DNA from 3 places in the Citrobacter sp. Igbk 17 genome. Region 2 is predicted to be linked to each of the others. Evidence: predicted binding sites of a transcription regulator. Region 2 holds the regulator's gene; each other region holds the start of a gene.

What was found. Region 2 encodes PurR, which represses purine synthesis genes. Its sites were predicted from a motif close to CANGCAAACGTTTGCNTG; they were not measured.
Region 1: a site for PurR is predicted at 5,237-5,254, ahead of carA (glutamine-hydrolyzing carbamoyl-phosphate synthase small subunit). Genes of this name have one in related genera too.
Region 3: a site for PurR is predicted at 2,713-2,730, ahead of gcvT (glycine cleavage system aminomethyltransferase GcvT). Genes of this name have one in related genera too.

What each region holds. Positions count from the first base shown of each region.
Region 1 is NZ_JANEWI010000026.1:16,529-23,591, reverse strand. It holds gene caiE (carnitine operon protein CaiE) at 1-7, shown strand, start outside; gene caiF (carnitine metabolism transcriptional regulator CaiF) at 83-478, opposite strand; gene carB (carbamoyl-phosphate synthase large subunit) at 752-3,979, opposite strand; gene carA (glutamine-hydrolyzing carbamoyl-phosphate synthase small subunit) at 3,997-5,145, opposite strand; gene dapB (4-hydroxy-tetrahydrodipicolinate reductase) at 5,600-6,421, opposite strand; gene rihC (ribonucleoside hydrolase RihC) at 6,595-7,063, opposite strand, start outside.
Region 2 is NZ_JANEWI010000008.1:49,326-56,388, forward strand. It holds gene mdtK (MdtK family multidrug efflux MATE transporter) at 1-99, opposite strand, end outside; gene NNO08_RS06910 (riboflavin synthase subunit alpha) at 317-964, shown strand; gene cfa (cyclopropane fatty acyl phospholipid synthase) at 1,006-2,154, opposite strand; gene punC (purine nucleoside transporter PunC) at 2,445-3,650, opposite strand; gene punR (DNA-binding transcriptional activator PunR) at 3,762-4,694, shown strand; gene purR (HTH-type transcriptional repressor PurR) at 4,691-5,716, opposite strand; gene cydH (cytochrome bd-I accessory subunit CydH) at 6,014-6,103, shown strand; gene NNO08_RS06940 (MFS transporter) at 6,281-7,063, shown strand, end outside.
Region 3 is NZ_JANEWI010000003.1:167,093-174,155, reverse strand. It holds gene ubiH (2-octaprenyl-6-methoxyphenyl hydroxylase) at 1-1,026, shown strand, start outside; gene ubiI (FAD-dependent 2-octaprenylphenol hydroxylase) at 1,166-2,377, shown strand; gene gcvT (glycine cleavage system aminomethyltransferase GcvT) at 2,821-3,915, shown strand; gene gcvH (glycine cleavage system protein GcvH) at 3,941-4,330, shown strand; gene gcvP (aminomethyl-transferring glycine dehydrogenase) at 4,462-7,063, shown strand, end outside.

The DNA.
Region 1 (7,063 bases), on a different contig from region 2:
ACAGTGATTGATGCCGGATGCGCTCACGCTAATCCGGCCTGTGAGTCAATCACCGTTATACCGCCATCAGGCAAACTGACAATTAGCGACGCATACTCTTGGAGAGCATCATTTGCCATTTCTGCTCACGGTTGAGCTCTGTTGGAGGAACCGCTGACAGGCGCGGCGTTTTCGCCATGCTCACCTTTTTTTCCTGCAAATTGTGATTCAACCTGCTGTAAAGATGAGAATCAATACTCACAACTTTCACCAGTCGCTGGCACTGACAGCCCCGACCGGCAATCTGATTGGGGATCATCTTAACTTCACAAACGATTTCCCCCACTTCGGACAGAATATAGGAGAGCGTATTAATCGCTTTGCAGTGTTCAATATCAAAATGGCGGGAAATTTCCTTTGCAGTGATCCAACGATCCTCAGCCATCATCCAGTCAGCAATTAACAAATAAAGCGGTCTTTCAACATATTTTTCACACATAAGCACACCATTTCACAAATTAAAAATCTGGCTACGGCCTGTCCAAATTAATAAAAACTAAGCCATATTAAAATTGTGGATATAAAGGATAGTATGCGACTTGAATGTTGATTAGTGTGAGCTATATCGTGCTTATTACATTGAAAATGTGGTTATGAAAGTGCATTTGGCCAGGAATGACCTTACTCGAATTTAAAAAAGGGTTTCTTTACAGAAACCCTTTCAAAATTATATTGCTGGTCAGGTTAACGCAATTATCACCGAACCTATTTTTTATGACTTTTTGATCTGCGCGTGCATTTCCTGGACAGAAGTCACCTTCTCGGTCGCATCTGCATTCAGCGCCATCGCCGTGGCAAAACCGCCGTTCAGCGTTGTGTCGTAATGCACCTTATACTGCAGCGCACTGCGGCGAATCAGCTTGGAGTCCTCAATCGCCTGACGACCTTCAGTGGTGTTGATGATGTAGGTGTATTCGCCATTCTTGATACGGTCCTGAATGTGCGGACGGCCTTCATGCACCTTGTTTACCAAACGTGGATTAATACCCGCTTCACCCAGCACAATCGCCGTACCGTGCGTAGCATCCAGCTCGAAACCAAACTTCAACAGTTTCGCCGCCAGGTCCACTACACGTTCTTTATCGCCTTCACGTACGGAGAGCAGCGCACGGCCCTGTTTTTTCATGGTAGAACTGCTGCCCAACTGTGCCTTAGCGAACGCTTCGGCAAAGGTACGCCCCACGCCCATGACTTCACCGGTAGAGCGCATTTCTGGCCCTAACAGCGGGTCAACACCTGGGAATTTGTTGAACGGCAGCACCACTTCTTTCACGGAGTAGTACGGCGGGATAATTTCTTTGGTTACGCCCTGCTGTGCCAATGTTTTACCCGCCATCACACGTGCCGCCACTTTCGCCAGCGGTACACCAGTGGCTTTAGAGACGAACGGTACAGTACGCGCTGCACGTGGGTTAACTTCAATCAGGTAAACTTCGTTGTTCTTCACGGCAAACTGGACGTTCATCAGGCCACGCACCTGCAGTTCGAAGGCCAGTTTCTGCACCTGTTGACGCATGACGTCCTGAATTTCCTGACTCAGCGTATAAGCAGGCAGAGAACATGCGGAGTCACCAGAGTGCACGCCCGCCTGTTCGATGTGTTCCATGATGCCGCCAATCAGCACCATTTCACCGTCACAAATGGCATCCACGTCAACTTCTACCGCATCGTCGAGGAAGCGATCCAGCAGCACTGGCGCGTCGTTGGACACGCTAACTGCCGTCTGGAAGTAACGACGCAGGTCGGCTTCGTCGTAGACAATTTCCATCGCGCGGCCGCCGAGAACGTAGGACGGACGCACCACCAACGGATAACCGATTTCTTTTGCTTTCTCAACAGCTTGCTCGATAGCGGTTACGGTGGCGTTGGCCGGTTGCTTCAGCTTCAGACGGTCAACCGCCTGCTGGAAACGTTCACGGTCTTCGGCACGGTCAATCGCATCCGGGCTGGTACCGATAACCGGAACACCTGCAGCTTCCAGCGCACGAGCCAGTTTCAGCGGAGTCTGACCACCGTACTGAACGATAACGCCTTTCGGCTTCTCGATACGCACGATTTCCAGCACATCTTCCAGCGTCACCGGCTCGAAGTACAGACGGTCAGACGTGTCGTAGTCGGTTGAAACGGTTTCCGGGTTACAGTTGACCATGATGGTCTCGTAACCGTCTTCACGCAGCGCCAATGAAGCGTGTACACAGCAGTAGTCGAATTCAATCCCCTGGCCGATACGGTTCGGACCACCACCCAGAACCATAATTTTATCGCGGTCTACGGACGGATTCGCTTCACACTCTTCTTCATACGTGGAGTACATGTAAGCAGTATCGGTAGCAAATTCTGCGGCACAGGTGTCAACGCGCTTGTAAACCGGGTGCAGCTTATACTGTTCACGCAGTTTGCGAATTTCTGCTTCGCGCACGCCAGCCAGTTTAGCCAGACGCGCATCGGCGAAGCCTTTGCGTTTAAGCATACGCAGGAAGTCAGCGTCGAGGCCGTTAATGCCCACGTCTGCCACTTTTTCTTCCAGACGCACCAGTTCTTCAATCTGCACCAGGAACCAGCGGTCAATGTTGGTCAGGTTGAACACACCATCGACGGACAGGCCAGCACGGAACGCATCAGCGATGTACCAGATACGCTCAGCGCCTGCGTCTTTCAGCTCACGGCGGATTTTAGTCAGTGCTTCCGGGTCATCCTGGCTTACTTTCGGGTCAAAACCGGTCGCGCCCACTTCCAGGCCACGCAGCGCTTTCTGCAGGGATTCCTGCTGGGTGCGGCCAATCGCCATCACTTCACCAACAGATTTCATCTGGGTAGTCAGACGGTCGTTTGCGCCCGCAAATTTCTCGAAGTTAAAACGTGGAATCTTCGTCACAACGTAGTCGATGGACGGCTCGAAAGATGCCGGAGTACGACCGCCAGTGATGTCGTTCATCAGCTCATCGAGGGTGTAACCCACCGCCAGTTTCGCCGCTACTTTCGCAATCGGGAAGCCTGTTGCTTTAGACGCCAGCGCTGAAGAGCGGGAAACGCGCGGGTTCATTTCGATGACAATCAGGCGACCATTTTTCGGATTCACCGCAAATTGCACGTTGGAACCACCGGTTTCAACGCCGATTTCACGCAGTACAGCCATCGAGGCGTTACGCATGATTTGGTATTCTTTGTCGGTCAGTGTCTGCGCCGGGGCAACCGTGATGGAGTCGCCAGTATGGATACCCATCGCGTCGAAGTTTTCGATGGAGCAGACGATGATGCAGTTGTCGTTTTTATCACGCACCACTTCCATCTCGTACTCTTTCCAGCCAATCAGCGATTCATCAATCAGCAGCTCGTTGGTTGGGGAGAGATCCAGACCGCGTTCGCAGATTTCTTCGAACTCTTCGCGGTTATAGGCGATACCGCCGCCGGTGCCGCCCATGGTGAAGCTGGGACGGATAATGCACGGGAAGCCAACATCAGCGGCAACCGCCAACGCTTCTTCCATGGTGTGGGCGATGCCTGAACGCGCAGTGTCGAGGCCGATTTTCTTCATCGCGATATCGAAGCGACGACGGTCTTCTGCTTTATCAATGGCATCTGCCGTCGCGCCAATCATGGTCACGCCGAACTCAGCCAGTACGCCCTGACGTTCCAGTTCCAGCGCACAGTTCAGCGCCGTCTGGCCGCCCATAGTCGGCAGCACCGCATCCGGGCGCTCTTTTTCGATAATTTTGCGTACCACCTCCCAGTGAATCGGCTCGATATAGGTTGCATCAGCCATTTCCGGGTCGGTCATGATGGTTGCCGGGTTGGAGTTCACCAGAATGACGCGGTAACCCTCTTCACGCAGCGCTTTACACGCCTGCGCACCGGAATAGTCAAACTCACACGCCTGACCGATTACAATCGGACCCGCGCCCAGAATCAGGATACTTTTTATGTCTGTACGTTTTGGCATGGCTCTTATACTCCTGATTATTTCGCGGACTGACGGTATTGCTCAATAAGCTCGATAAAGTGGTCAAACAACGGCGCAGCGTCGTGCGGACCTGGGCTCGCCTCCGGGTGTCCCTGGAAGCTGAATGCCGGTTTATCGGTACGATGAATCCCCTGCAGGGTGCCGTCGAACAGTGACTTGTGGGTCACGCGCAGGTTGGCAGGCATGGAGGCCTCATCAACCGCAAAACCGTGGTTCTGCGCGGTGATCATCACGGTATTGTTATCAATATCTTTCACCGGATGGTTGCCGCCGTGGTGGCCAAACTTCATCTTGATGGTTTTTGCACCGCTCGCCAGCGCCAGCAGTTGATGACCGAGGCAGATGCCAAATACCGGAATATCGGTTTCGAGGAATTTCTGAATCGCGGTAATCGCGTAATCGCATGGCGCCGGGTCGCCAGGACCGTTGGACAAGAAGATACCGTCAGGATTCATCTTCAGGACCTCTTCTGCAGAGGTCTGCGCCGGTACTACCGTCAGGCGGCAACCGCGATCCGCTAACATACGCAGAATGTTGCGCTTGGCACCAAAATCATAAGCCACAACGTGGAACGGGAGTTCATCAGCAGATTTTGCTTCCGGTAAGTCACCTGCCAGCGTCCAGCTACCCTGCGTCCAACTATACGGCTCCGCAGTGGTCACTTCTTTCGCCAGATCCATACCGTTCAGGCCCGGAAATGCTTTGGCTTTTTCCAGCGCCAGTGCCGCATCCGGGTTGTCACCCGCAATAATGCAGCCGTTCTGTGCGCCCTTTTCACGCAGCAGGCGCGTCAGCTTACGGGTATCGATATCGGCAATCGCCACGATGTTATGGCGCTTCAGGTAAGAAGAAAGGTCTTCAGTATCGCGGAAGTTGCTGGCAATCAGCGGCAGGTCGCGAATGACCAGGCCTTGCGCATGTACCTGAGAAGATTCTGCATCGGCTTCATTGGTGCCGACATTACCGATATGAGGATAAGTAAGAGTGACGATTTGGCGGGAATAGGAAGGATCAGTGAGGATTTCTTGATAACCGGTCATTGAAGTATTGAAAACGACTTCCCCAACCGCCGAACCTGTTGCCCCTATGGCCCGACCGTGAAACTGGGTTCCGTCTTCCAGAACCAATAGCGCTGACTTAATCAAAACACCCTCCAGAGAATATTCACTCACTTTATTTGCATATTAATTCATTAACACACCATGAATCAATGCAAATTTGCTTACCTATGGATTTCTGGCAAACGGCGGCATTCTAGAGATAGCCCACGTAAAAGTCTACCCAAAAGGACAATTTTTATTATTATTTTGCGCCATTGACGAATTAACCCGCCTCCAGGCATCAAAAAGATCAACTAACTTAGAGTGGAAAACGCTTGCGGAGCAGGAAGAGTATCAAATCTCAGAAACAAGAGATAAAAAGTAGACCAAATGGTCAAAATTTACATTTAACCAACAAAAAAAGACAATGAAACTTATAAAAACAAGGCACTCAATTTAAAAACAACATCAAATAGATAAAATAAAGGGCAATAAAATATTGCCCTATGTAATCAAATAATTATGACTACAATAACCACATCACGAAGGGTAATAAACCTTACAAATTGCGTAAATCAAGCACATCTCGCATATCAAAAAGACCATTTGATTTAGATTTCAGCCAAATAGCCGATCTCACAGCACCGTTGGCGAATGTCATACGACTGGAGGCTTTATGCGTAATCTCGATGCGCTCACCAATATCAGCAAACATCGCGGTATGTTCCCCAACGATATCTCCCGCACGCACCGTAGCAAAACCGATAGTGCCCGGCACACGTTCACCGGTATAACCTTCACGCGCATAGACGGCACAGTCTTTTAAATCTTTATCCAGTGCCCCGGCTATCGCCTCCCCCATCGCCAGCGCGGTACCAGACGGCGCATCCACTTTATGGCGGTGGTGAGCTTCAATAATTTCAATGTCGGTATAGTCACCCATGACTTTCGCGGCTTTCTCCAGCAACTTCAGCATGACGTTAACGCCGACGCTAAAGTTAGCGGCGAAGACGATGCCAATATCCTGTGCGGCATCGTGAATAGCCTGTTTTCCCGCATCATCAAAACCAGTGGTACCAATTACCATGCCTTTGCCGTGCTGGCGACAAAACGCCAGATGTGTCAGCGTACCTTCAGGACGGGTAAAATCGATAAAAACATCAAAATCATCTTTTATCGCTTCAAGGCTGCTTTGCACGGTCACGCCCGTCTTTCCTGCGCCCGCCAGTTCCCCGGCATCGCTACCCAGTAAGGAAGAGCCTTCACGTTCCAGCGCCGCACCAAGCTGTACGCCATCCATACCCAGCGTGGCCTGAATCAACTGACGCCCCATGCGTCCTCCGGCTCCCGCGATGGCAACGCGGATTTGTGCATCATGCATAGCTATTCTCTTTTGTTAATTTTACGTAAATCGTTTTCAGATTAACCAGCGTATCGCTGCGCCGCCAGCCGAAAACGTCGATAATTAGAATTTAATGATAAACAGGGAAAGATATCAGTAAAAGGCATGACGCCACGGAATAAGCAGCGTCATATCGTTATATAGCGTGGAAATCAGGGGGCCAGTGCCAAAACGTGCGCCACCCACTGCTGGAATCCCTCAACGTTCAGCCCCAGTGCCACCTGGGCATTAGCGGGTTGCCCCAGCCGCCCTTCGATATCTACTACCGTTGTACCAGCGGTATATTCCCCCTGCGTTTCAACGGCGACAAAACAGGGCTTGAGCGTAAAGAGATCCGGGCGCACCAGCCAGGCAATCGCACAGAGGTCGTGCATTCGCAGCCCCGTATTCATGCTACCGCTACGGTAATGACTGAACAGCGCATGCAGCATTTTTCCGGTCTGATTAAGCCCTGGTAACGTCGCCAGATAATCCGGCGCAAGCATGGCCTGGTTGGTCACGTCCAGCCCGCACATTACAATCTCCAGCCCACTCTGGAATACTTTCGCTGCCGCTTCCGGGTCGATAGCAATATTAAACTCAGCGTTTGGCGTGAAGTTCCCGCGCCCAGCCGAACCGCCC
Region 2 (7,063 bases):
GGTATCGACGAACCCCATTGCGGTTTGAGCGATTTGCGCAAGAATCACCGGAATTGCCAGAGCTAATAACTGACGCGCTTCACTTACATACTTTTGCACGTGTACACCACTATATTGTTGTTATTTGAGAGACTAAAAAAGCCGCCTTATATGGCAGCAAGGAGAAAATGCAGGGGAAATTTCAGTCTATTGTAGCGAGGAATCCGTATTTCTCCAGTGAAAAAATAGGCGGGAGTGGCGCATTGCTGGCAACCTGATTTTCCACCTGCTATTGTGCACAGCAGAGATGTCTTAATTGAGTTCAGGAGTTACAGGTATGTTTACGGGTATTGTGCAGGGCACCGCGAAACTGGTGTCGATTGATGAAAAACCGAATTTTCGCACACATGTAGTGGAGTTACCTGAATACATGTTAGAAGGGCTGGAGACCGGCGCATCGGTGGCACACAACGGTTGTTGTCTGACGGTGACCGAAATTAACGGTAACCAGATAAGCTTCGATCTGATGAAAGAAACGCTGCGTATCACTAATCTGGGGGACCTGAACGTCGGGGATCTGGTCAACGTTGAACGTGCGGCAAAATTCAGCGATGAGATCGGCGGACATCTGATGTCGGGCCATATTATGACTACCGCTGAAGTATCTAAAATTCTGACCTCTGAAAATAATCGTCAGGTGTGGTTTAAAGTTCAGGATCCGTCGCTGATGAAATACATCCTGTACAAAGGATTTATCGGTATTGACGGTATTAGCCTGACGGTAGGTGAGGTAACACCGACACGTTTTTGCGTGCATTTGATTCCGGAAACTCTGGAACGTACAACGCTGGGCAAGAAAAAACTGGGTGCACGAGTCAATATCGAAATTGACCCGCAAACACAGGCCGTTGTTGATACGGTTGAACGTGTACTGACCGCGCGTGAAAGCGCGATGAGTAACGTGACTGGCGAAGCGGGCGTTTAAGTCGGAATAAAAAGCCCCCGCGAGTTCGGGGGCGATGCTGTCTAACGGGGAACGCGGAGCCCGTGTTCAACGCCACGAGAGAACACAACCTGCCACAGCTGAATGTCGCGCGCGCGAAATGCGCCAGCACACGCATTCAGGTAATAACTGAACATCCGTTTAAAACGCTCACTATAGTTGTCGGCAATTTCTGGCCAGGCGGTCATGAAACGCTCATGCCAGGCCATCAGAGTGGTATCGTAATCCGCACCAAAGTTATGCCAGTCTTCCATCACGAAATGTGGCTCGCTGGCGTTAGCAATCTGGCGAACTGACGGTAAACAGCCGTTCGGGAAGATGTACTTATTGATCCACGGATCAACATTATTGTCGGTTTTTTTAGAGCCGATGGTATGCAGCAAAAAAAGACCATCTTGCTTTAAATTGCGGTCAACTACGTCAAAATAGGTGTTGTAGTTTTTCGGTCCCACATGCTCAAACATACCAACGGAAACGATACGGTCGAACCGGTCATTCAGGTCGCGGTAGTCCTGCAGCAAAATCGTGACATCCAACCCTTCACAGCGCGTCTGCGCCATTTTTTGCTGTTCTGCTGAAATCGTCACGCCAGTCACGCTCACCCCGTATTGTGACGCCATGAACTGGGACAAGCCTCCCCAGCCGCAGCCAATATCGAGTACGCGCATACCAGGCTTCAATTGCAATTTCTCGGCAATCATTTTTAGCTTCGCCTGCTGGGCAGATTCCAGGGTATCGGCATCTTTCCAGTAGGCGCAGGAATATTGCATGTAGGGATCAAGCATGCGGGTAAAGAGATCGTTGCCAAGATCGTAGTGTTCTTTGCCAACGACCCAGGCACGTTTTTTGGTTTGTAAATTAAACAGACGGGCCGTTGCGATACGTAGCGTATCTCTGAAGTGGCGGGGGAGTTGGTTTTCAAGACCTGCACGCAGGACTTTGCTAAAAAACATATCCAGCCGATCGCATTCCCACCAGCCGTCCATATAACTTTCACCTAAACCCAACGATCCTTCCTGCAACACGCGTTTGAAAAAGTCGGGGTTTTTAACGCGAATATCTGCCGGTGCCGGGCCATTAATGGTAATGCCTGCACGGCTCAATAACTCATTGGTGATTCGGTACCAGTCATCATCCGGTACGCTGACGTCTTCTATACATGATGAACTCATAGCTTCTCCATCACTGGTCGGTGATCAGAACCTTAAAACAGCGTAGACGCTTTTTTGGGCTTTGTGAGAAATCTCACGGAATTAATCCGCGAATCTATAATCCGACGTAGAACAGAGGAAGGGAGGAACCCTTGCCGAAAAGGCCATCCATGGAAAAACGGGAACCTGCTTGTTCCCGTTACTCTATAAATCTTATCGTTTTATTAACAACCGAAAATCAGTATAGGCCTGAATTTTTGGCTATTCAACCGATAATTGTTAGCGGGCTAACTAAATGCCTGCAACAATGATTAATGTGACTCACCGTGGGCAATTTGCGCGCTCTCATCCGGCAAGGATGTGTTGTCAGTCTGTGACTGCATTTTGTAGCCTAGCGCGGCCAGCAGCACTGTCGTCAGCATAACGCTGGTGGTGGTGAGCAGCGGCGTGCTGATTAGCCACGAAACGACCAGGCTTGCCAGGAAGCATAGTCCCAGTTGCAGCGTGTTCTGCAGCGCAGCGGCACGGCCTGTAGCCTGAGGGAATGGACGCAGCGCCTGGGCGACAACGATAGGGTAGATTGCCCCGTTTGCAATGGCCATCACGCAGAATGGGATCAGGATTTCAGCCAACGCAACGTGATGAATAAAGCCAGTAGCCCAGGTGGCGATAACGCTAATGGCATACAGGATAAGTAACCACGGCAGAAGCTGGCGACCCTGCCATTTTTGCAGTGCCGCACGGCAGCCGTAACCACCGATCAAAAATGCAATAGTTTGCGGGACATAGCTCAGACCAATCACCGCCGGGCTATAGCCCATTTCACTAAGGATAAACGGTGAACCCGTCAGCCATGCGAAGAAGCTCGCGGAACATGCTGCGTAAATCAGTACATTTCCACGGTATGTTTTGGAGCGCAGCAGCGTAGCGAACGTCAGTTTATCCTGGCTATCATCGCGTGCTTTTGCCGTTGGTTTTAAGCGCAGGGCCGGCAACATCAGGAGCAGGGTAATCGCAAAAAGGGTGGCAAAAATGGCCTGCCAGGAAAAATGTACCAGGATCCAACTGCCTAATAACGGTGCAAGTGCAGGAGACAATCCGACCAGCGGCATAATGGTGGCAAAGATGCGGTTTACTTTTTGTGAAGGATAATAATCGGTAACCAGCGCCTGCCAGATAACCGAAGCCGCACAGACACCAACGGCCTGAATAAAGCGCAGCACCAGTAAGCCGGTGGCGTTTTCTACCCACAACATACCCAGGCTGCCCAGCGCGAAGATGGATAAGCCCAGCATCAAAATCGGTTTACGACCATAGTGGTCGGAGAGTGGCCCCCACAAAAGTTGTGCAACGGCAAAACCCGCTAAGAACAAACTAAGGCTGGCACTCACGGCAGAAGCGGGTGTCTGTAAATCGGACTGAATAGCAGCAAAGGCGGGCAAATACATATCCGTTGCCAGAAAACCTAGCACGCTAAGACCTGCCAGCCAGACTAAAAACCCTTTTCCTGGTTGCATTATCGTTTCTCTTTTTAGCAATAGAACATTGCCGCTGAGTGTAGTGAGTGTAATTCTCGCTGTGAAACGCTAATATTTGCTTACTGATTTCAAATTTTTTGCAGGCAGAGCATGTGGTCGGAATATTCACTTGAGGTGGTTGATGCAGTGGCGCGTAACGGTAGCTTTAGTTCCGCTGCTCAGGAGTTGCACCGCGTACCTTCGGCGGTAAGCTACACGGTGCGCCAACTGGAAGAGTGGCTGGCTGTGCCTCTTTTTGAACGCCGTCATCGGGACGTGGAATTAACGCCTGCTGGCGCGTGGTTTTTAAAAGAAGGTCGGTCTGTTATCAAAAAAATGCAGATCACCCGTCAGCAATGTCAACAAATCGCCAATGGCTGGCGAGGACAGCTGGCGATTGCGGTAGATAATATTGTGCGTCCAGAACGGACCCGACAGATGATTGTGGATTTCTACCGCCATTTCGATGATGTGGAACTTCTGGTCTTTCAGGAGGTGTTTAATGGCGTCTGGGACGCGCTGTCGGATGGTCGCGTGGAGTTAGCTATCGGAGCAACGCAGGCCATTCCGGTAGGGGGACGCTATACGTTCCGGGATATGGGAATGCTGAGCTGGAGTTGCGTGGTAGCCAGTCATCATCCGTTGGCGGCGATGCCGGGACCGATCAGTGACGATACGTTGCGCAACTGGCCATCGCTGGTACGCGAAGACACCTCCCGCACACTGCCGAAACGTATTACATGGTTGCTGGACAACCAAAAACGCGTTGTGGTTCCTGACTGGGAATCCTCGGCCACCTGCTTGTCAGCCGGACTCTGTGTCGGGATGGTACCGACGCATTTTGCAAAACCGTGGATCGATAGCGGAAAATGGGTGGCGTTACAGCTGGAAAATCCGTTCCCGGATGCCGCTTGTTGCCTGACCTGGCAGCAGAACGATACGTCGCCTGCACTGAGCTGGTTACTGGACTACCTGGGGGATAGTGAGACGCTGAATAAAGAGTGGCTGCGGGAACCGGATGAGGCTCCCGCACAACTGACTTAACGACGATAATCGCGGAATGGACCGTCGGCAACGGAACGACGTTCTACCAGGCGTGGGTGCACCTCGATAGACTGCGATTCTTCACGTTTATTCACGATTCGGTCTAACAGCATGTTGAAGGCCGTTTCACCCAGTGAATCTTTTGGCTGATGGATGGTTGTCAGCGCAGGGGTGAAGTATCGGGCGTTGCGTACGTTGTCGTAACCGATAACTGAGATATCCTGCGGTACGCGCAGTCCCATCTCGTCTGCGGCACACAGCGCACCCATCGCCATAATATCGCCACCACAGAATACGGCGGTTGGGCGATGCGACTGGGAGAGGATTTGCTGCATAGCGCGGTAGCCGGATTCAGGTTCGAAATCACCCTGGACAATCCAGTTTTCGGGAACTTTAATCAGAGCCTCTTCCATCGCTTTCATGAAGCCAGCCAGGCGGCCTGCGCCGGTATTACGCTCCATGGGACCTGGGATCACGCCGATCTCACGATGACCGCGCTCAATCAGATACCGGCCTGCCATGTAACCACCTTCAAAAGCGTTATCAATGACGGTATCGGTAAAGTCGGCTTTTGCCTCGCCCCAGTCCATGACCACCATTGGAATATGGCGATACTCTTCGAGCATGGAAAGCAGTGATTCCGGGTACTCTGAACACATTACCAACAGGCCATCTACGCGCTTTTGCGCCATCATAGACAGGTAGGCCTGCTGTTTTTCAAGACTGTTCCAGGCGTTGCCCAGAATCAGTGTGTAGCCTTTCTGGAAACAATTCTTCTCAACAGCCTCGATAATTTCGGCGAAATAGGCAGCTTCACTGCTGGTTGCCAACAAACCGATCGATTTGGTGTGATTCACCTTCAGGCTACGTGCAACTGCGCTAGGGGAGTAGTGCAGTTCTTTAATCGCTGCCCAGACAGCGTTGCGCGTTTCTTCTGCGACAAAGCGCGTTTTGTTAATTACGTGTGATACGGTTGTAGTGGAAACGTTTGCTCGCTTCGCTACATCTTTAATAGTTGCCATTACATCTCACTCCAGACCATATCCTAAGCTCCTGAGAATACTCCAGGTAAACGTTTGCCTTCACACACCCTCAACGCAACGTCAGGGTTGCGGCACGCCGGGAAAACGACACGGAACGTCAGGAAGGGGTCAATGGCCGGTACGCTAATCAAGTAAGCGTGGAATTTTGTCTGATCTTAACGAAAAGGGGAAGAGTTAAAAGCAGTTATCAATATAAATCGTGAGAGATTTTTGCTTTCAAGTGTGTAAAAATGCGCAATATCACTTTTTGTGTGGGAATAAAAAGGAGAAAACTTGATGAGCACCGATCTGAAATTTTCGTTAGTGACGACCATAATTGTTCTGGGCCTGATTGTTGCGGGTGGCCTGACTGCAGCACTGCACTGATTTCCCCCGGGGGAGTTCACTCTCCCTCATCCTTTCTGCTTGTCTTTCCCTTCCTATTTTTTGCAAATAAGCAAAAGTCTTTTGCAGTTTTGTTAACTTTATTAATTTTGCGATCAATGTCATGCTTTTGACTCTTATGATGTGTCGTGCCAAGGCTCGACGTTACGGAGTCGATAGATGAAAATAAATTATCCTTTACTGACGCTGGCGATAGGTGCGTTTGGCATTGGAACGACCGAATTCTCTCCCATGGGATTGCTACCCGTCATTGCCAAAGGCGTGGATGTTTCCATTCCGGCCGCAGGGATGTTAATCAGCGCGTATGCGGTAGGCGTGATGGTTGGCGCACCGCTGATGACCTTACTGCTGTCCCATCGTGCGCGTCGCAATGCGCTTATCTTCCTGATGGCCATTTTTACATTGGGTAATGTGCTTTCGGCGATATCTCCGGATTACACGACGCTGATGCTGTCGCGCATTTTGACCAGTCTTAACCACGGGGCATTTTTTGGCCTCGGCTCGGTTGTGGCGGCAAGCGTTGTCCCCAAACATAAACAGGCCAGCGCCGTTGCGACTATGTTTATGGGGCTAACGATCGCGAATATTGGCGGTGTTCCCGCGGCAACCTGGCTTGGGGAAACCATCGGCTGGCGTATGTCCTTTATGGCGACGGCGGGACTAGGCATTATCGCGATGGTCAGTCTGTTCTTCTCGTTACCGAAAGGCGGGGCAGGTGAGCGCCCTGATGTGCGCAAAGAACTGGCTGTATTAATGCGTCCACAAGTGGTGTCAGCTTTACTGACGACCGTTCTGGGGGCCGGAGCGATGTTTACGCTTTATACCTACATCTCACCCGTGCTGCATAGCATTACTCATGCTACGCCGGCGTTTGTCACCGGTATGCTGGTGCTGATTGGCGTTGGGTTCTCTATCGGTAACTATCTGGGCGGTAAACTGGCT
Region 3 (7,063 bases), on a different contig from region 2:
CTGGCGGCAGGAACCTGCCAACAGCTGGCGCGAATTGGCGTGTGGCAGGCGATTGCCGATTGCGCAACGGCAATCAAAACGGTACACGTCAGTGACCGTGGGCATGCCGGATTCGTAACGCTGGATGCGCAGGAATACTCTATTTCAGCGCTCGGTCAGGTGGTAGAACTGCACGATGTGGGGCTACGTCTTTTTGCGCTGCTGCGTAAAGCGCCGGGTGTCACATTGCACTGTCCCGCTCGTGTTGCCAGCGTGTCGCGCACGCAAGAACGTGTTGATGTTACACTGGAAAATGGCGAAATGATTACGGGGCATCTGCTGGTGGCTGCAGATGGCACGCGCTCTGCGTTGGCGACAGCCTGTGGGGTTGACTGGCAGCAACAGCCGTATGAACAACTGGCCGTCATTGCTAACGTCACGACTTCCGTTCCTCACGACGGACGTGCCTACGAGCGTTTCACGCCGCATGGTCCGCTGGCCATGCTGCCAATGGCGGAGGGGCGATGCTCGCTGGTGTGGTGCCATCCGCTGGAGAAGCGTGAAGAGATCATGTCCTGGTCAGATGAACAGTTTTGCCGCGAACTGCAACGCGCATTTGGCTGGCGGCTGGGGCGTATTACTCAGGCAGGTAAACGCAACGCTTACCCGCTGTCTTTAACAACCGCGCTGAAAGCGATTACCCATCGTACGGTGCTGGTGGGTAATGCGGCACAGACGCTGCATCCTATTGCCGGACAAGGTTTTAACCTTGGACTTCGTGATGCCATGAGTCTTGCCGAAACGTTGACTCAGGCCCAGGATGACGCAGAAGATGTGGGCGATTATGCGGTGCTGTCGCGTTATCAACAGCGCCGTCAGCGCGATCGCGAGGTAACGATTGGTGTCACCAACAGTCTGGTGTATCTGTTTGCCAATCGCTGGGCTCCGTTGGTCGTTGGGCGTAATGCCGGACTGATAGCAATGGAATTATTTACACCCGCGTGCGATGCGTTGGCGGAGCGGACCCTCGGTTGGGTTGCGCGATAAATATGACCTGTAGGCCGAATTAAAGAAGTAGGCCTGATAAGCGCAGCGCCATCAGGCAATGTCGCGGAATTGATGCCGGATGGCGGCTTTGCCTTATCCGGCCTACGGTTTTTGATTGTCCTATTTTCAGGAGCAAACAGTGCAAAGTGTTGATGTAGCAATTGTTGGTGGCGGCATGGTGGGACTGGCGGTTGCCTGCGGCCTGCAGGGCAGCGGATTACGCGTTGCTGTGTTAGAACAACATGTTCCACAGCCTTTGGCGGCGGATGCACCCCCTCAGCTTCGCGTGTCGGCAATTAACGCGGCCAGTGAAAAACTGCTGACGCGCCTTGGCGTATGGTCGGATATTGTTGCCCGTCGCGCTTGCTGCTACCACGGCATGGAAGTCTGGGATAAAGACAGCTTTGGACGCATTGAATTTGATGACCAGAGTATGGGTTACAGCCATTTGGGGCATATCGTTGAAAACTCGGTGATTCACTACGCACTGTGGCAAAAAGCACAGCGTTCAGCAGATATCTCGCTGATGGCACCGGCTGAGTTACAGCAGGTGGCCTGGGGAGAAAACGAGGCGTTCCTGACGCTGAAAGATGGCTCCATGCTGACCGCCCGTCTGGTGATTGGTGCTGACGGTGCAAACTCGTGGCTGCGCAACAAAGCGGATATTCCGCTGACGTTCTGGGATTACCGTCATCATGCGCTGGTGGCGACGATCCGCACGCAAGAAGCCCATGGTGCGGTTGCGCGTCAGGCGTTTCATGGCGAAGGTATCCTGGCGTTCCTGCCGCTTAGCGACCCACATTTGTGCTCTATTGTCTGGTCTCTCTCGCCGCAGGACGCTGAACGTATGCAGCAGGCAAGCGCAGAGGATTTCAATCAGGCTCTGAATATCGCTTTCGATAATCGTCTGGGGTTATGCCAGCTTGAAAGCGAACGCCAGACGTTTCCGCTGACGGGACGCTATGCCCGCCAGTTTGCCGCCCATCGTATGGCCCTGGTAGGGGATGCGGCGCATACCATCCATCCGCTGGCAGGGCAGGGGGTGAACCTCGGTTTTATGGATGCAGCGGAGTTGATTGATGAACTTAAGCGCCTGCAACGTCAGGGGAAAGACATCGGCCAGTACCTCTATCTGCGCCGTTATGAGCGTAGCCGCAAGCACAGTGCTGCGCTGATGCTGGCTGGAATGCAGGGGTTCCGTGAACTGTTTGCCGGGGAAAATCCGGCGAAGAAATTACTGCGTGATATTGGTCTGAAACTGGCCGATACCCTCCCAGGCGTAAAACCACAACTCATCCGCCAGGCGATGGGTCTGAACGATCTTCCTGAGTGGCTACGCGAGTGTCCGTAAGGACAATCTTAAGAGTTTGAAACCCGTCACACTTTCCTCTCCCGGCGTACGCGCCGGGATGACTCTCTCATTTGAAATAATCTAATTCCACGCCTTTTTTCGCATTAGTTTTTTTAATATTACGTTTTTTTCATAACGCCATTTTTGACATTTTTTCCACATTTAATATGGATTGATGCGGCTCAACTTCACTTATCTTCGCCTGTTGTTCTGACATAATGGCATTTAACTGGTTTTTTATGCTGTCGGCGATCTGACTATTTTTAGTCATAAGCTAATGTGATGGTTAATTTTGCCTTATGGTTTAGCGCCTGTTTCGGTGGTAAGTTCAGGACAAAGAGAACGTTTGCGTCGCAGCCCCTGGAGCGGCTGTGGTGCTGGGTTTCGTGGCGAAGATTTCACCACGAAAGAGTTGATAGCCCCGCTTATTCAACGAGGAAAAGATGGCTCAACAGACTCCTTTGTACGAACAACACACGCTATGTGGCGCGCGCATGGTTGATTTCCATGGCTGGATGATGCCACTGCATTACGGTTCTCAGCTCGATGAGCACCATGCTGTCCGCACCGATGCCGGTATGTTTGATGTGTCGCACATGACCATCGTCGACCTGCGCGGCAGCCGCACCCGGGAGTTCTTGCGCTATCTGCTGGCAAACGACGTCGCGAAGCTAACGAAGACAGGTAAAGCCCTTTACTCCGGTATGCTCAATGCTTCGGGCGGCGTGATAGATGACCTGATTGTCTACTACTTCACTGAAGATTTCTTCCGCCTCGTTGTAAACTCCGCCACCCGCGAAAAAGACCTCTCCTGGATTACCCAACACGCTGAACCTTACGCCATCGACATCACTGTTCGCGATGACCTGTCGCTGATCGCGGTGCAGGGACCAAACGCGCAGGCAAAAGCTGCCACGTTGTTTACTGACGAACAACGCCATGCTGTTGAAGGTATGAAACCGTTCTTCGGCGCGCAGGCGGGTGATTTGTTTATCGCGACCACGGGTTATACCGGTGAAGCGGGATATGAAATTGCCATGCCGAATGAAAAGGCTGCGGATTTCTGGCGTGCGCTGGTCGAAGCCGGTGTTCAGCCTTGCGGTCTGGGCGCGCGTGATACGCTTCGTTTAGAAGCCGGTATGAACCTGTATGGTCAGGAGATGGATGAAGGTATCTCCCCGCTGGCAGCCAATATGGGCTGGACTATCGCGTGGGAACCGACCGATCGCGACTTTATTGGTCGTGAAGCGCTGGAAATGCAGCGCGAAAAAGGCCACGAGCAACTGGTCGGCCTGGTCATGACGGACAAAGGTGTGCTGCGCAATGAACTGCCAGTGCGTTTTACTGATGCGTCGGGCAACCAGCATGAAGGCATCATCACCAGCGGAACCTTCTCCCCAACGTTGGGCTACAGCATCGCGCTGGCACGCGTTCCGGCGGGTATCGGCGAAACGGCGATTGTGCAAATTCGTAACCGCGAAATGCCAGTTAAAGTCACTAAACCTATTTTTGTGCGTAACGGCAAAGCCGTCGCGTAATTCATCCTTTTTTGGAGATTGATTGATGAGCAACGTACCTGCAGAACTGAAATACAGCAAAGAACACGAATGGTTGCGCAAAGAAGCTGACGGTTCTTACACCGTTGGTATCACCGAACACGCTCAGGAGCTGCTGGGCGACATGGTTTTCGTTGATCTGCCTGACGTTGGCACGACCGTAAGCGCGGGTGATGACTGCGCCGTTGCGGAATCCGTAAAAGCGGCATCTGATATTTATGCGCCAGTCGGCGGTGAGATTGTTGCGGTTAATGATGCACTCAGCGATTCTCCGGAGCTGGTTAACAGCGAGCCGTATGCCGGTGGCTGGATCTTCAAAATCAAAGCCAGCGATGAAAGTGAGATTGAATCACTGCTGGATGCGACCGCATATGAAGCTTTGTTAGAAGACGAGTAAATACGCTTTTGCCGGATGGCGCTGCGCTTATCCGGCCTACAAAGCATGCGTAGGCCCGGTAAGCGCTAGCGCCACCGGGCACGTAGACAGAGACAATCACGATTCACTGCACGTTTCAGGAACCATCGCCCATGACACAGACGTTAAGCCAGCTTGAAAACAGCGGCGCTTTCATTGAACGCCACATCGGACCGGACGCCGCGCAGCAACAAGAGATGCTGAATGCGGTTGGCGCCGAGTCGTTAAACGCGCTGATCGGCCAGATTGTGCCGAAAGACATTCAGCTCGCAACCCCGCCGCAGGTGGGCGAGGCGGCGACCGAATACGCTGCGCTGGCTGAATTAAAAGCCATCGCCGGGCGTAACAAGCGCTTCACGTCCTACATTGGCATGGGCTACACCGCCGTGCAGTTGCCGCCGGTTATCCTGCGCAACATGCTGGAAAACCCGGGCTGGTACACCGCGTACACGCCGTATCAGCCAGAAGTTTCTCAGGGCCGTCTGGAAGCGCTGCTGAACTTCCAGCAGGTGACGCTGGACCTGACGGGGCTGGACATGGCATCCGCATCTCTGCTGGATGAAGCCACCGCTGCAGCTGAAGCTATGGCGATGGCAAAACGCATCAGTAAGCTGAAAAACGCCAACCGTTTCTTTGTCGCTGCTGATGTTCATCCGCAAACTCTGGATGTCGTGCGTACCCGTGCACAAACCTTCGGTTTTGACGTTATCGTCGATGATGCGGAAAAAGCACTGGATCACCAGGATGTGTTCGGCGTGCTGTTACAGCAGGTTGGTACTACCGGTGAAGTGCACGACTACAGCAAACTGATTGCTGATTTGAAATCCCGTAAGGTCGTGGTCAGCGTTGCTGCCGATTTTATGGCGCTGGTTCTGCTGACCGCCCCGGGTAAACAGGGCGCAGACATTGTGTTCGGCTCTGCACAGCGTTTCGGCGTACCGATGGGATACGGTGGTCCGCACGCAGCGTTCTTTGCTGCTAAAGATGAATTCAAACGCTCTATGCCTGGCCGTATTATCGGCGTATCGAAAGATGCGGCGGGCAATACCGCACTGCGTATGGCGATGCAGACTCGTGAGCAGCATATCCGTCGCGAGAAAGCGAACTCCAACATTTGTACCTCGCAGGTACTGCTGGCCAACATCGCCAGCTTGTATGCCGTTTATCATGGTCCGGTAGGCCTGAAACGCATCGCAAACCGCATCCACCGCCTGGCCGATATTCTGGCGGCAGGTCTGCAACAGAAAGGGCTGAAGCTGCGACATGCGCATTACTTCGACACCTTGTGTGTAGAAGTGGCTGATAAAGCGGCCGTACTGGCGCGTGCTGAAGCGGCTGAAATCAACTTGCGCAGCGATATTCATAACGCAGTAGGTATCACCCTCGATGAAACCACCACTCGCGAAAATGTTGTGCAATTGTTCAACGTCCTGCTGGGCGACAGCCACGGCCTGAACATCGACGCGCTGGATAAAGATGTAGCGCTCGACAGCCGTTCTATTCAGGACAGCATGCTGCGTGATGACGCAATCCTCAGCCATCCGGTATTTAATCGCTACCATAGTGAAACCGAAATGATGCGCTACATGCACTCGCTGGAGCGTAAAGATTTGGCGCTGAACCAGGCGATGATTCCGCTGGGTTCCTGCACCATGAAGCTAAATGCGGCAGCTGAGATGATTCCAATCACCTGGCCGGAATTTGCCGAACTGCACCCGTTCTGTCCGCCAGAACAGGCAGAAGGTTATCACCAGATGATAGGTCAACTGTCTGACTGGCTGGTTAAACTGACCGGTTATGACGCCGTTTGCATGCAGCCGAACTCCGGCGCACAGGGTGAATATGCTGGCCTGCTGGCAATTCGTCATTATCACGAAAGCCGTAATGAAGGTCATCGTGATATCTGCCTGATCCCGGCTTCTGCGCATGGTACCAACCCGGCCTCTGCTCAAATGGCAGGTATGCAGGTCGTCGTTGTTGCGTGTGATAAGAACGGTAACATCGATCTTGGCGATCTGCGCGAAAAAGCGGCACAGGCGGGTGAAAACCTCTCTTGCATCATGGTCACCTATCCGTCTACGCACGGCGTATATGAAGAAACCATCCGTGAAGTATGTGAAATTGTGCATCAGTTTGGCGGTCAGGTTTACCTTGATGGTGCGAACATGAACGCCCAGGTTGGTATCACTTCGCCAGGCTTTATCGGCGCAGATGTATCGCACCTCAACCTGCATAAAACGTTCTGCATTCCGCACGGCGGCGGTGGCCCAGGTATGGGGCCGATCGGCGTTAAATCGCATCTGGCACCGTTCGTGCCGGGCCACAGTGTGGTACAGATTGAAGGGATGCTCACCCGTCAGGGCGCAGTTTCTGCTGCGCCGTTCGGTAGCGCATCTATTCTGCCAATCAGTTGGATGTACATCCGCATGATGGGGGCAGAAGGACTGAAGCAGGCAAGCCAGGTGGCTATTCTTAATGCCAACTACATTGCCAGCCGTCTGAAGGATGCATATCCGGTGCTGTATACTGGTCGTGATGGCCGTGTGGCACATGAATGTATTCTCGACATTCGCCCACTGAAAGAAGAGACCGGTATCAGCGAACTGGATATTGCCAAGCGTCTGATCGATTATGGTTTCCATGCGCCGACCATGTCATTCCCGGTTGCGGGTACGCTGATGGTCGAACCAACGGAATCCGAAAGCAAAGTAGAAT